One region of the Mesorhizobium sp. USDA 4413 genome, then DNA from elsewhere that is predicted to be linked to it. Evidence: riboswitches for the same ligand, from Rfam matches in the RefSeq annotation. Region 1 holds a riboswitch; the other holds the start of a gene.
The links. A riboswitch is a leader RNA that binds a small molecule or an ion and turns the genes downstream of it on or off. The one in region 1 is predicted to bind thiamine pyrophosphate.
Positions count from the first base shown of each region.

Region 2: linked by a shared signal. The riboswitch ahead of thiB (thiamine ABC transporter substrate binding subunit) and the one ahead of thiC (phosphomethylpyrimidine synthase ThiC) in region 1 are both predicted to bind thiamine pyrophosphate.

Region 1 is NZ_JBVPRP010000001.1:2,611,862-2,617,535, reverse strand. Features, by position in the region: gene ACVMIM_RS12560 (Fic family protein) at 1-13, shown strand, start outside; gene ACVMIM_RS12555 (hypothetical protein) at 54-182, opposite strand; gene ACVMIM_RS12550 (Fic family protein) at 411-1,955, shown strand; TPP riboswitch at 2,161-2,276, shown strand; gene thiC (phosphomethylpyrimidine synthase ThiC) at 2,380-4,218, shown strand; gene thiO (glycine oxidase ThiO) at 4,222-5,229, shown strand; gene thiS (sulfur carrier protein ThiS) at 5,198-5,395, shown strand; gene ACVMIM_RS12530 (thiazole synthase) at 5,399-5,674, shown strand, end outside.
Region 2 is NZ_JBVPRP010000001.1:293,576-299,249, reverse strand. Features, by position in the region: gene ACVMIM_RS01505 (ABC-F family ATP-binding cassette domain-containing protein) at 1-289, opposite strand, end outside; gene ACVMIM_RS01500 (thiamine diphosphokinase) at 291-935, opposite strand; TPP riboswitch at 1,071-1,176, shown strand; gene thiB (thiamine ABC transporter substrate binding subunit) at 1,229-2,230, shown strand; gene thiP (thiamine/thiamine pyrophosphate ABC transporter permease) at 2,474-4,087, shown strand; gene thiQ (thiamine ABC transporter ATP-binding protein) at 4,087-4,875, shown strand; gene ACVMIM_RS01480 (M48 family metalloprotease) at 5,025-5,674, shown strand, end outside.

The sequences.
Region 1 (5,674 bases):
CGAGCATTACTGAAACCGAGCCCTGAGCGACTACCCAGACAGGCACCGCCCTCTTAGATGCCCAGTTTCTTGACGCGATGGCGGTTCTTCCTGCCGGTCCAGGCAATGGTCGCCAGGTGACCGTTGGTCACGGTGAACGATTTCGCGATCGCGCAAATGCGACGCCAGAAGGGGCTACTCATCGCGGCGGTCGTTTCGCCCCGAAAGAGACGTTCGGCACGCTGCCACCCTGCGTTAAGACGGCCCAGTCGTCGCCAAGGGGCAGAAAATCTAGCGCGAAACCTCTCAGCAACATTGTAGAATCCGTTTTCGGCAAAATCCAGTTTGCAGCATCTATTTTCATGGGATAGGTTCATTTTTCATGGACACTGGCCGACTTGGACAGGAATTCGAGAGAAGAGCCCAATTTCATGGTATCGGCGCAGCAGAACCAATTTTCAGGCCCTGTTATCGTTTTTCAGGAAGTCCGGCTTCCCGAGACGGCGACCCCGGCCGGCTATAGCGCCCTGATCGGAGCCTATGGTCTCGCTGTGCCATTGCCGCGAACGTTGTCTGCCACCGGCCAGCATCATCGCGTTACCGAACGGAATGGCTGGCGGATCATGACGCCCCGCCATGCTCCGCATCCAACCCTCGAAGGCCACCTAACCTTCGCGCTCAAGTACGAAGGGCTCGACCTAGCCGTCCTCAAGCGGCTCTTCCAAGTGACCGGTCCGGGGCCGATCGAGGCGCTGGTCCGTGAAAGCCCGAGCGGCGGTTATGCCCGCCGAATCTGGTTTTTATATGAATGGCTGACAGGCGCGCGTCTCGATCTGCCCGATGCTGATGCCGGACGCTATGTTCCGATCATCGATCCCGAGCTGCAGTGGTCCGGACCCGAGAAAACCGTCTCGCGCTACCGCATAAAGGACAATCTCCCCGGTACGCCTGAGTTCTGCCCTCTGGTGTTCCGCACCAAGACGCTCGAAAAATTCATCGGCCTTGAGCTGGCGCGACGCGCGGAGGCAATCGTAGCGGACGTGCCGCGCGACCTCCTTGCTCGGACCGCCGCCTTTCTTTTGCTCAAAGACTCCCGATCAAGCTACGCGATCGAGGGCGAGCGCCCGCCGGAAGATCGCATCCAACGCTGGGGCCGCGCTATCGCCGAAGCTGGCCGGCAACCAATCGATCGCGATGAGTTGCTTCGCCTGCAAAGAATTGTCCTCGGCGATGCCCGTTTCGTGAGACTTGGCTTTCGAAAGGAGGGAGGCTTCGTCGGTGAGCATGACAGGGAGAATCGCATGCCCCTGCCCGATCACATCAGCGCTCGGCCTGAGGACCTGCCGCGGCTGATTGACGGGATGATGGCCTTCGATCAAGGCCCCGCGAAAAACCTTGATGCAGTCATCGCCGCCGCTATCCTCGCCTTCGGCTTTGTCTATATCCACCCGTTCGAGGACGGAAACGGCCGTATTCACCGCTATCTAATCCATCACGTCCTTGCCACGCACGGCTTCAATCCGTCGGGAGTGGTGTTTCCCGTCTCGGCCGCGATCCTGGACCAGATAGATGAGTACCGGCGCGTGCTCGAGAGCTATTCCCGGCGCCTTTTGCCATTGGTCCACTGGGAAGCGACGCCGCAATTCAACGTCCGGGTGCTGAATGACACCGGGGATTTCTACCGATTTTTCGACGCAACCCCGCAAGCCGAATTCCTCTATTCCTGCGTTCAAAGGACGATCGAACGGGACCTTCCCGACGAAACCGCTTTTCTGCAGCGCTACGATCATTTCCGGCGACAGATCGGTACCTTTATCGACCTGCCCGACCGGCTAACCGATCTACTCTTCCGTTTCCTCCATCAGAATGGTGGCCACCTGTCGAACCGCGCCCGCCAAAAGGAATTCGCCGAGCTGACCAACGACGAGGCAAGGCGCATCGAAGCGATCTACGCGCAAACCTTTGGTGCCGATTGAAGGCGAGCTCATCGCAAGAATCGAACTTTCAGTCCGGTGATTTGACAATCTTCTTGTCCCTTCCCCGCCCTGTCTCGGGCGCGCGATTTGTCGCCGCCATGTGCGCGAACTGTTTCCCGCAGTTTGATCAGCAGCCGATCAGCGCCGCGGCCTGCCCGCTGCCCGAACGCGCTTGACAAAGCGGCGCCGGCCCGGTCAATTCGCAAGCATTCACCAGGGGAGTCCCGGCAAGGGGCTGAGATACTGCTGGCTTTGCGGCGCAGTGACCCGTTGAACCTGATCCAGTTCATACTGGCGGAGGGACGGTGCAAGCGCTTTGCGGGAGTTCATGCCCGAAGACCTGTCTCGGCAGGTAAACCGAAGCGTCTTTTCATCCTTCCGGCACAGAACTGGGTCTCCAATGCAACGAGCAAAGGAGCCTCAAATGAATGCCCTGACCCCGACCGTATCGACCGGGCCGCTGCCGGCTTCGCGGAAGATCCACAAACCCGGCGTCCTGCATCCGCGAATCAGGGTGCCGATGCGCGAGATCGCGGTGCACCCGACTGCCGGCGAGCCGCCGGTGACGGTCTACGACCCGTCAGGCCCCTACACCGACCCCGCGATCGAAACCGATATCGAGAAGGGCCTTACCCGGTTTCGGCAAGACTGGATTGCCGCGCGCGGCGATGTCGAAGCCTATGATGGTCGCCACCTCAGGCCCGAGGACAACGGATTTGCGACAGGCGAGCGCCTGACGCGGGGATTTCCGATCCGCAACCGTCCGCTGCGGGCCAAGGCCGGCAAGGCCGTGACGCAGCTTGCCTATGCGCGCGCTGGCATCATCACGCCCGAAATGGAATTCGCGGCCATCCGCGAGAATCTCGGTCGCGAGATGCTGCGCGGCAGGCTTGAACAGGACGGCGAGGCATTTGGCGCATCGATCCCGGATTTCGTCACACCGGAATTCGTACGCGACGAGGTGGCGCGGGGCCGCGCGATCATTCCCGCCAACATCAATCACCCCGAGAGCGAGCCGATGATCATCGGCCGCAATTTCCTGGTGAAGATCAACGCCAATATCGGCAATTCCGCCGTCACCTCCTCGATGGCCGAAGAGGTCGAAAAGATGGTCTGGGCGATCCGCTGGGGCGCCGACACTGTCATGGACCTGTCGACCGGCCGCAACATCCACAACATCCGCGAATGGATCGTGCGCAACGCGCCGGTGCCGATCGGCACGGTGCCGCTCTACCAGGCGCTGGAGAAGGTGGGCGGCGTCGCCGAAGATCTGAGCTGGGAGGTCTATCGCGACACGCTGATCGAGCAGGCCGAGCAAGGCGTCGACTATTTCACCATTCATGCAGGCGTGCGGCTGCATTATATCCCGCTGACCGTCGACAGGGTCACGGGCATCGTCTCCCGCGGCGGCTCGATCATGGCGAAATGGTGTCTGCACCATCATCGCGAAAGCTTCCTCTACGAGCATTTCGATGAGATATGCGATATCGCCCGGGCTTATGACGTCTCCTTCTCGCTCGGCGACGGCCTTCGCCCCGGCTCGATCGCCGATGCCAATGATAAAGCGCAGTTCGCCGAGCTGGAGACGCTTGGCGAACTGACTAAGATCGCCTGGGCAAAGGACTGCCAGGTGATGATCGAAGGCCCGGGCCATGTTCCCATGCACAAGATCAAGCAGAACATGGACAAGCAGCTTGCCGTTTGCGGTGAGGCGCCTTTCTACACGCTTGGGCCGCTGACCACGGACATCGCGCCCGGCTACGACCACATCACCTCCGGCATCGGCGCCGCCATGATCGGCTGGTTCGGCACAGCCATGCTCTGCTATGTGACGCCGAAGGAACATCTCGGACTGCCCGACCGCAACGACGTCAAGACCGGGGTCATCACATACAAGATCGCCGCGCATGCAGCCGATCTCGCCAAGGGGCACCCGGCGGCGAAGATCCGCGACGACGCGCTGTCGCGGGCGCGGTTCGAGTTCCGCTGGGAAGACCAGTTCAACTTGTCGCTCGATCCCGAGACGGCGCGTTCGCTCCACGACGAGACGTTGCCCAAGGAGGCGCATAAAGTCGCGCACTTCTGCTCGATGTGCGGACCGAAATTCTGCTCCATGCGCATCTCCCACGACATTCGCGCGGAAGCGCAAAAGGAGGGGATGGCGGCGATGGCGGAGAAATACCGCGCAGGCGGCGATCTCTATATGCCGGTCAAAACGTCGGAAGAACAGCCTTCGGCGCTTGATGATCAGGCGTCGCGCTGAGTCATGCGCCGTGTGCTTGTCAAAGGCGCCGGTGTGGCAGGCCTCACCGTCGCCCATGAATTGGCTGCGCGGGGTGCGTCGGTTACGGTTGCTGAAATCAGGGGCCGGATAGGCGGCAAGGCCTCCTGGCTTGCCGGCGGTATGCTCGCTCCCTGGTGCGAGCGCGAAAGCGCCGAAGAGGCGGTTGTCACGCTCGGCAAAACTTCGGCCGAGTGGTGGGAAAGGACACTGCCCGGGCTCGTGACGAAAGCCGGTACTCTCGTTGTCGCCCATGCGCGCGATGCATCCGAGCTTGCCCGTTATGCGGCTCGCACGGGCAATTGCGAATCCGTCGACGAAGAGGCGCTTGCCGCCCTCGAGCCCGATCTTGCCGATCGCTTCCGCGAGGGGGTGTTCTTTGCCGGCGAAGCTCATCTCGATCCGCGCCGGGTTCTCGAAGCGCTGGCCGGCAAACTGCGCACAATGGGCGTCATCTTCCTCTTCGAGGCGGGCGAGATCGCTCCTTCCGGCTTCGATCAGGTGATCGATTGCACGGGCATGGCGCGGGCCGACGACGACTTGCGCGGCGTGCGCGGCGAAATGCTGATCCTCCACACGCGTGAGGTCTCACTCGCCCGGCCGGTGCGTCTGCTCCATCCGCGTCATCCGATCTATGTGGTGCCGCGGGCCGATCATCACTTCATGGTCGGCGCGACCATGATCGAAAGCGACCATGACGGGCCGATTACCGCCCGTTCGCTTATGGAGCTCCTTAATGCGGCCTACGCACTTCATCCGGCGTTCGGCGAGGCCGAGATCGTCGAAACGGGCGTGGGCGTTCGCCCTGCCTATCCCGACAATCTGCCACGGGTAAAGCGTCGGAGGGACGGCGCGATCACGATCAACGGCCTTTACCGGCACGGTTTCCTGCTTTCACCGGCCATGGCCGAGCAGGCTGCCGACCTTCTCTTCAATTCATCTGCCGACCTGGAGTCTGAAAATGAAGCTGATCGTCAACGGCGAAGCGCTTGAAGCCAAGGCGGCGACGCTCGACGCCCTTTTGAAGGAGCTGGACTACGAGGGCGGCTGGCTCGCCACCGCGCTGAACGGCGATGTCGTACCCGCGGCCAAACGGCCGGAATTCCAGTTGAGCGAGGGCGATCGGATCGAAATCCTGTCGCCCATGCAGGGAGGCTAGCCGATGTTCGAGCTTTTCGGGACAAAATTGGCCTCGCGTCTGCTGCTGGGCACCGCGCAATATCCTTCCCCGGCGGTGCTCGCCGAAGCGGTCAAGGCCTCGGGCACCTCGGTGGTGACGGCCTCGCTGCGCCGTGAAATGGCTGGCGGCAGGGGCGGCGAGAAATTCTGGTCGCTGGTCAACTCCCTCGGTGCGAGAATCCTGCCCAACACCGCCGGCTGTCACTCCGTGAGGGAAGCCGTCACGACTGCGAAGATGGCGCGCGAGGTCTTCGGCACG
Region 2 (5,674 bases), 2.3 Mb from region 1:
CGGCCGGGCCGAGACCTGCCTCGACATAGGCGCGCACGCTGGCGAAGCCGTCCATGTCCGGCATCTGCGGCAGATAGCGGACCGTGGCCGAGGGCTGACGGAAGACCTCGCCGTCCTGCGGCTCGATCATCCCGGCGGCGATCTTGAGCAGCGTCGACTTGCCCGAGCCGTTGCGGCCGACCAGCGCGATCTTCTCGCCGGCGGATGCGCTGAGCGCCGCGCCGTCGAGCAGCGGCGTGCCGCCGAAGGTCAATTTAATGCCATCGAGATTGAGGAGTGGCGGCGCCATATCAGCTTTCTGGAAGAGGATAGGGGCGGGCCAGCAGCAGCGCCCGGCCGCGCTCCAGCGCGATTCCAAGCTGCCCTTTGACCTCGTTTGATATAGTGAGCGAGGAGCCGAACGCCACCTCGACGCGGTCGAGCGGCCATTTGGCGCCGGTGACCGTCAGCCCGGCGAGCTCGGAGAAGCCGAGCACCGAAAACAAGGTGCCGTCAGCATAGTCGAAACCGGCACTGCCGGGCAAAACCGGAACGCCTTCCTGCGCGCCGCTCGTCAGCAGCACGGTGGTGCCCGCCTCGGCCAGCCGCATGGCGAGCGCCAGATGCAGGAAGGCGTGGTCGGCGCGCTTGCCGCCGAAGGCTCCGGCCAACAGGAGGCTGGTCGCGCCGCGCTGAAGCGCTTCCGCTATGGCGAGCTCTCCGTCGGTCATGTCCTTTTCGGTCGGGAAGATCTTTCGCGGAACGGCGGCCAGATCTACGGGCAGGTTCGCCGGCACCGAGTCGAAATCGCCGACCCAGAGTTCCGGCACTAGGCCAAGCATGCGGGCATGGCCGATGCCGGCATCGGCGGCGATGACGCGCGAATCCTCGATCTGGCGTTCGAGCCGGGGCGTGCGAATGAGCTCGCCGCCAAGCAGAATGGTGAATGTGCCCATGGGCGTCGCCCTTACCAGCCCACCGGGCGAAACGGAAGTCGGATGCAGTGCGCTTCGGCCCGCGTCCTGCCTCAGAACATTAGCTGCCCGGCAAACTTCCGCTTGCGCGGCGCTTCGGCCGCGCTTATCTCTCGAAGCGCTCTAACGGGGTGCCGGACGTGATCCGGCTGAGAGGCAATCGAGCCAACCCGCTGAACCTGATCCGGTTTGTACCGGCGGAGGGATTAGACGTTTCGGACCATCCGGCGCCTCAATTCCTTGTCACTCTAACGAAGGAGGCGCCGATGCGCGCAATGCTGTCCAATCTCATTGTTGCAACCGGTCTTTTATCGCTCCTGGCCGGCGTCGCGCCTGCCCAGGCAAAGGACAAGCTCACCGTTTACACCTATGAGAGCTTCACCGCCGATTGGGGTCCGGGACCGGCGGTGAAGAAGGAATTCGAGGCCGAATGCGGCTGCGATCTCCAATTCGTCTCGGTGGCCGACGGAGTGGCGCTCCTCAACCGCGTCAAGCTGGAGGGCGCCGGCACCAAGGCCGATATCGTGCTTGGCCTCGACACCAATCTCACCGCCGATGCCAAGGCGAGCGGCCTGTTCGCGCCGCATGGCGAAGTCTCGGGCATCAATGTGCCGGGCGGCTGGAGCGACGACACTTTCGTGCCTTTCGACTATGGCTATTTCGCCGTGGTCTATGACACGCAGAAGCTGAAGACGCCGCCGAAGAGCCTGAAGGATCTGGTCGAGGGTGCCGGAACCGACAAGATCGTCATCCAGGATCCGCGCACCTCGACGCCCGGCCTCGGCCTGCTCCTGTGGGTGAAGTCTGTCTATGGCGACAAGGCGCCGGAAGCCTGGGCCAAGCTCAAGTCGAAAGTCCTGACGGTGACACCCGGCTGGAGCGAGGCCTATGGCCTGTTCACCAAGGGCGAGGCGCCGATGGTACTCTCCTACACCACCTCGCCGGCCTACCACATGGTGGCTGAGAACACCGAGCGCTATCAGGCGGCCTCTTTCGAGGAGGGCGAATACCTGCAGATCGAGGTTGCCGGCATCACGACGACCGGCGCGAAGAACCCGCTGGCACAGAAGTTTATCGCCTTCATGACCGGGCCGAAGTTCCAGGACGTCATTCCGGAGACCAACTGGATGTTCCCGGCCGGAAAGACCGACAAGCCGCTCAACCCGGCCTTCGACAAACTGGTGAAGCCGACCAAGACCCTGTTGTTCAGCCCACAGGAAGTCGCGGCCAACCGCAAGGCCTGGGTGGATGAGTGGCTGGCGGTGATGAGCAAGTAGCTGGTCTTGGTTATTATCCTTCCAAGATGATTGCTCTACGGCGCCCCCCTCTGTCCTGCCGGACATCTCCCCCTCAAGGGGGGAGATCAGCTGTCATCTCGACTTTCGCCATTCTCCAACGCCGCAGGACTGAGCGGGGTGCCAAAGCTGCCAATCTCTCCCCTAGAGGGGGAGATATCCGGCAGAACAGAGGGGGGCGCGAAGGAACGCGGCGTTCGCTAGGTCGAACCCAAATGGTGCTGCGTGCGGCCGCGCGCTGACTCCCGCGTCACCGCCGGCGTCTTCGCCCTTGCGGCCATCGCGCTGCTCATCGGCGGTGCCTTCGCCGGCCTTGCCGTCGAAGGCGCGCATGATCTTTCCGGTGCTGCCGCCGCTTTCGACGGCTACCTCCTGCGCGTCGCCCGCTTCACGCTGTGGCAGGCGGCTCTCTCGACGCTGCTGTCGGTCGCGCCGGCGCTGTTGGTGGCGCGCGCTTTATCGAGGCATCCAAGCTTCCCCGGCCGCGCCCTGATCCTGCAATTGTTCACCTTGCCGCTGGCGTTGCCGGCGATTGTCGCCGCGCTCGGCATCTTGGCGCTCTACGGTCGGGCCGGATATTTTGCCGGCGTCTTCGCCGGGCTTGGCGGCGGCGAATGGCCGGGGATCTACGGCCTCTCCGGCATCCTGGTCGCGCATGTCTTCTTCAACCTGCCACTGGCGACGCGCCTCTTCCTCGAGGCGCTGGGCACCGTTCCCGCCGACCAGTGGCGACTGGCGAGCCAGCTCGGCATGGGCGCCCGGCCAGCCTTCCGGCTGATCGAATGGCCGGTGCTGCGCGCCGCCTTGCCGGGAATTGCGGGGCTGGTCTTCATGCTCTGCATCACCTCCTTCACCATCGTGCTGACGCTGGGTGGCGGTCCGGCCGCGACGACGCTGGAGGTCGCCATCTACCAGGCGCTGCGCTTCGATTTCGATCCCGCGCGCGCCGTGGTGCTGACGCTGCTGCAGATCGCGCTCACCTTCATCGTGGTCGTCGCACTCACACGGCTCGGCGCCAACACGGTCGGCGACGCCAATCTGCCGGTGGCGCCGCGCCGCTACATCTCGGCAAGCCGCATGGAGATCGTGCTGAATGCCGGCCTCATCACGCTTGGCCTGCTGTTTGTCGCCGGACCGATGCTGGCGACGGTGTTTTCAGGCCTGGAGGCCAACCTCGGCCGGCTGGCGGGTGAAGAGGCGGTGCGTCGCGCGACGCTCACCAGCGCGGGCCTTGCCTTGCTTGCGGCGCTGCTCAGCGTGACGCTGTCGCTGGCGTTGATTGCGGCGCGGCGCGCGCTGGCCCTGCGGCGCCGCTCGGGGAGCACCATGTCGCTGCTCGAACATGCCGCCGACACGGGCGCCGGCTTCGTGCTTGTCGTGCCGCCGATCGTGCTTGGCGCCGGCTGGTTCCTGACGCTCCGCAACCTCACCGATGTCTTCGCCGTCGCGCCGGTCATGGTCGTCGCCGTCAACGCGGTGATGGCGATGCCCTTCGCCATCCGTGCCATCCGCCCGGCCTATGACGCGGCGAGCGAGCGCCATGAGCGGCTTTGCCTGGCGCTCGGCATATCCGGATGGACCCGGCTCAGCCTGATCGACTGGCCGTCATTGAGGCGGCCCTTGGCGATCGGCTTTGCATTCGCCATGGCGCTGTCGCTCGGCGATCTCGGCGTGATCGCGCTGTTCGGCAGCGATTCCGTGCAGACCTTGCCCTATCTGCTTTTGGCGCGCATGGGCAGCTATCGGACCGCCGACGCCGCGGGACTTGCCTTGCTGCTCGGCCTGGTCTGCCTGATGCTGGTGGTCGCCGCCGACCGGCTGGGGCGGGAAGGAAAGTGATGACGACGACCATCGACGGCACAGCGGCGAAAAAGGGCCTAACGGTCGCGCTGGATGGCGTCTCGTTCAGCTATGGCGAGTCTTCCTTCCGCTTCGATGCCGAATTCGCGGCCGGCAGGATCACCGCCATCATGGGGCCGAGCGGTTCCGGCAAGTCGACGCTGCTCAATCTGATAGCCGGCTTCGAAACGCCCGATACAGGCAAGGTGCTGATCGGCGGCATCGATGTCGGCAACCTGAGCCCTTCGGCGCGACCGGTGTCGATGGTGTTCCAGGAAAACAATTTGTTCGCGCATCTTTCCGTCGAAGCCAATGTCGGGCTCGGCCGCTCGCCGTCGCTGAGGCTCGGCGACGCCGACCGCATTGCCGTCGCCGAGGCGCTGGCGCGTGTCGGCCTGACGGGTAAGGAAAAGCGGCTGCCGCGCGAGCTCTCCGGCGGCGAGCGGCAGCGCGTGGCGCTGGCGAGGGTGCTGCTGCGCGACCGGCCGGTACTGCTGCTCGACGAGCCTTTCGCATCGCTCGGCCCGGCGCTGCGCGAGGACATGCTCGACCTTGTCGCCGGCATCCATGCCGAGCGCGAAATGACGGTGCTGTTCGTCACGCATCAGCCGGAAGATGCGCGCCGCATCGGCGAGGACGTGGCATTTCTCGATGAAGGCACGATCGCGGCGGCCGGGCCGGCCGACGATTTCTTCGATCGGTCTGGACCGGATGCCTTCAGGCGCTATATCGGCGATCGAGGCGGCACCGTTGCCGGAACACAACATATTGCCCGGAAGCGGACATAATTTGCGGCCAAACCGGCAATGGGTGATTTGGCGTTTGCTTGCCTTGTCCGGGGGAGTGTGGCTAGGTCCGGCCATGCTGGTCCGGGTGGTGATTTGCCGAAAGATTTCGAAAGGAAGCCGATCTGTCGACCGGCACTGAGAAAGTGTGGATGAGGCCACTGGCACGGTTTTTCGCGCTGGCAAGCGTTGCCGTGGCGCTGGCCAGCTGCCAGATGTTCACGCCGCCGGACGTGCAGGAGAGCGGCTTCCAGCCCTCCGACAAGCCGATCACCGTCGACAATGTCGTCGCCAACGCCAAGCTCGCCGAAATGGCGAAGGCGCAGCATCCCCGGATTCTCGCCACCTATGGCGGCGAATATTCCGATCCGAAGCTGGAACGCATGGTGGCCAAGGTCGTCGGTAACCTGACGGTGGTGTCGGCCAACCCGACCCAGACCTATCGCATCACCATCCTCAATTCGCCCAACGTCAACGCCTTCGCGCTGCCGGGCGGCTATCTCTATGTGACGCGCGGGTTGCTGGCGCTGGCCAACGACTCCTCCGAGCTTGCCGCCGTCATCGCGCATGAGATGGGCCACGTCACCGCCAATCATGGACTGCAGCGGCAGCAGCTCGAGGCCGAGGAAGGCCTGGCCACCAAGGTGGTTTCCGACGTTCTGGGCGACAGCCCGACCGCCAAGGCGGCGCTGATCCGCGGCAAGCTCAGGCTTGCGCAATTCTCGCGCAATCAGGAACTGCAGGCCGACGCCATCGGCATCAAGTCGATCGGCGAGGCGGGCTACGATCCTTACGCCGCCGG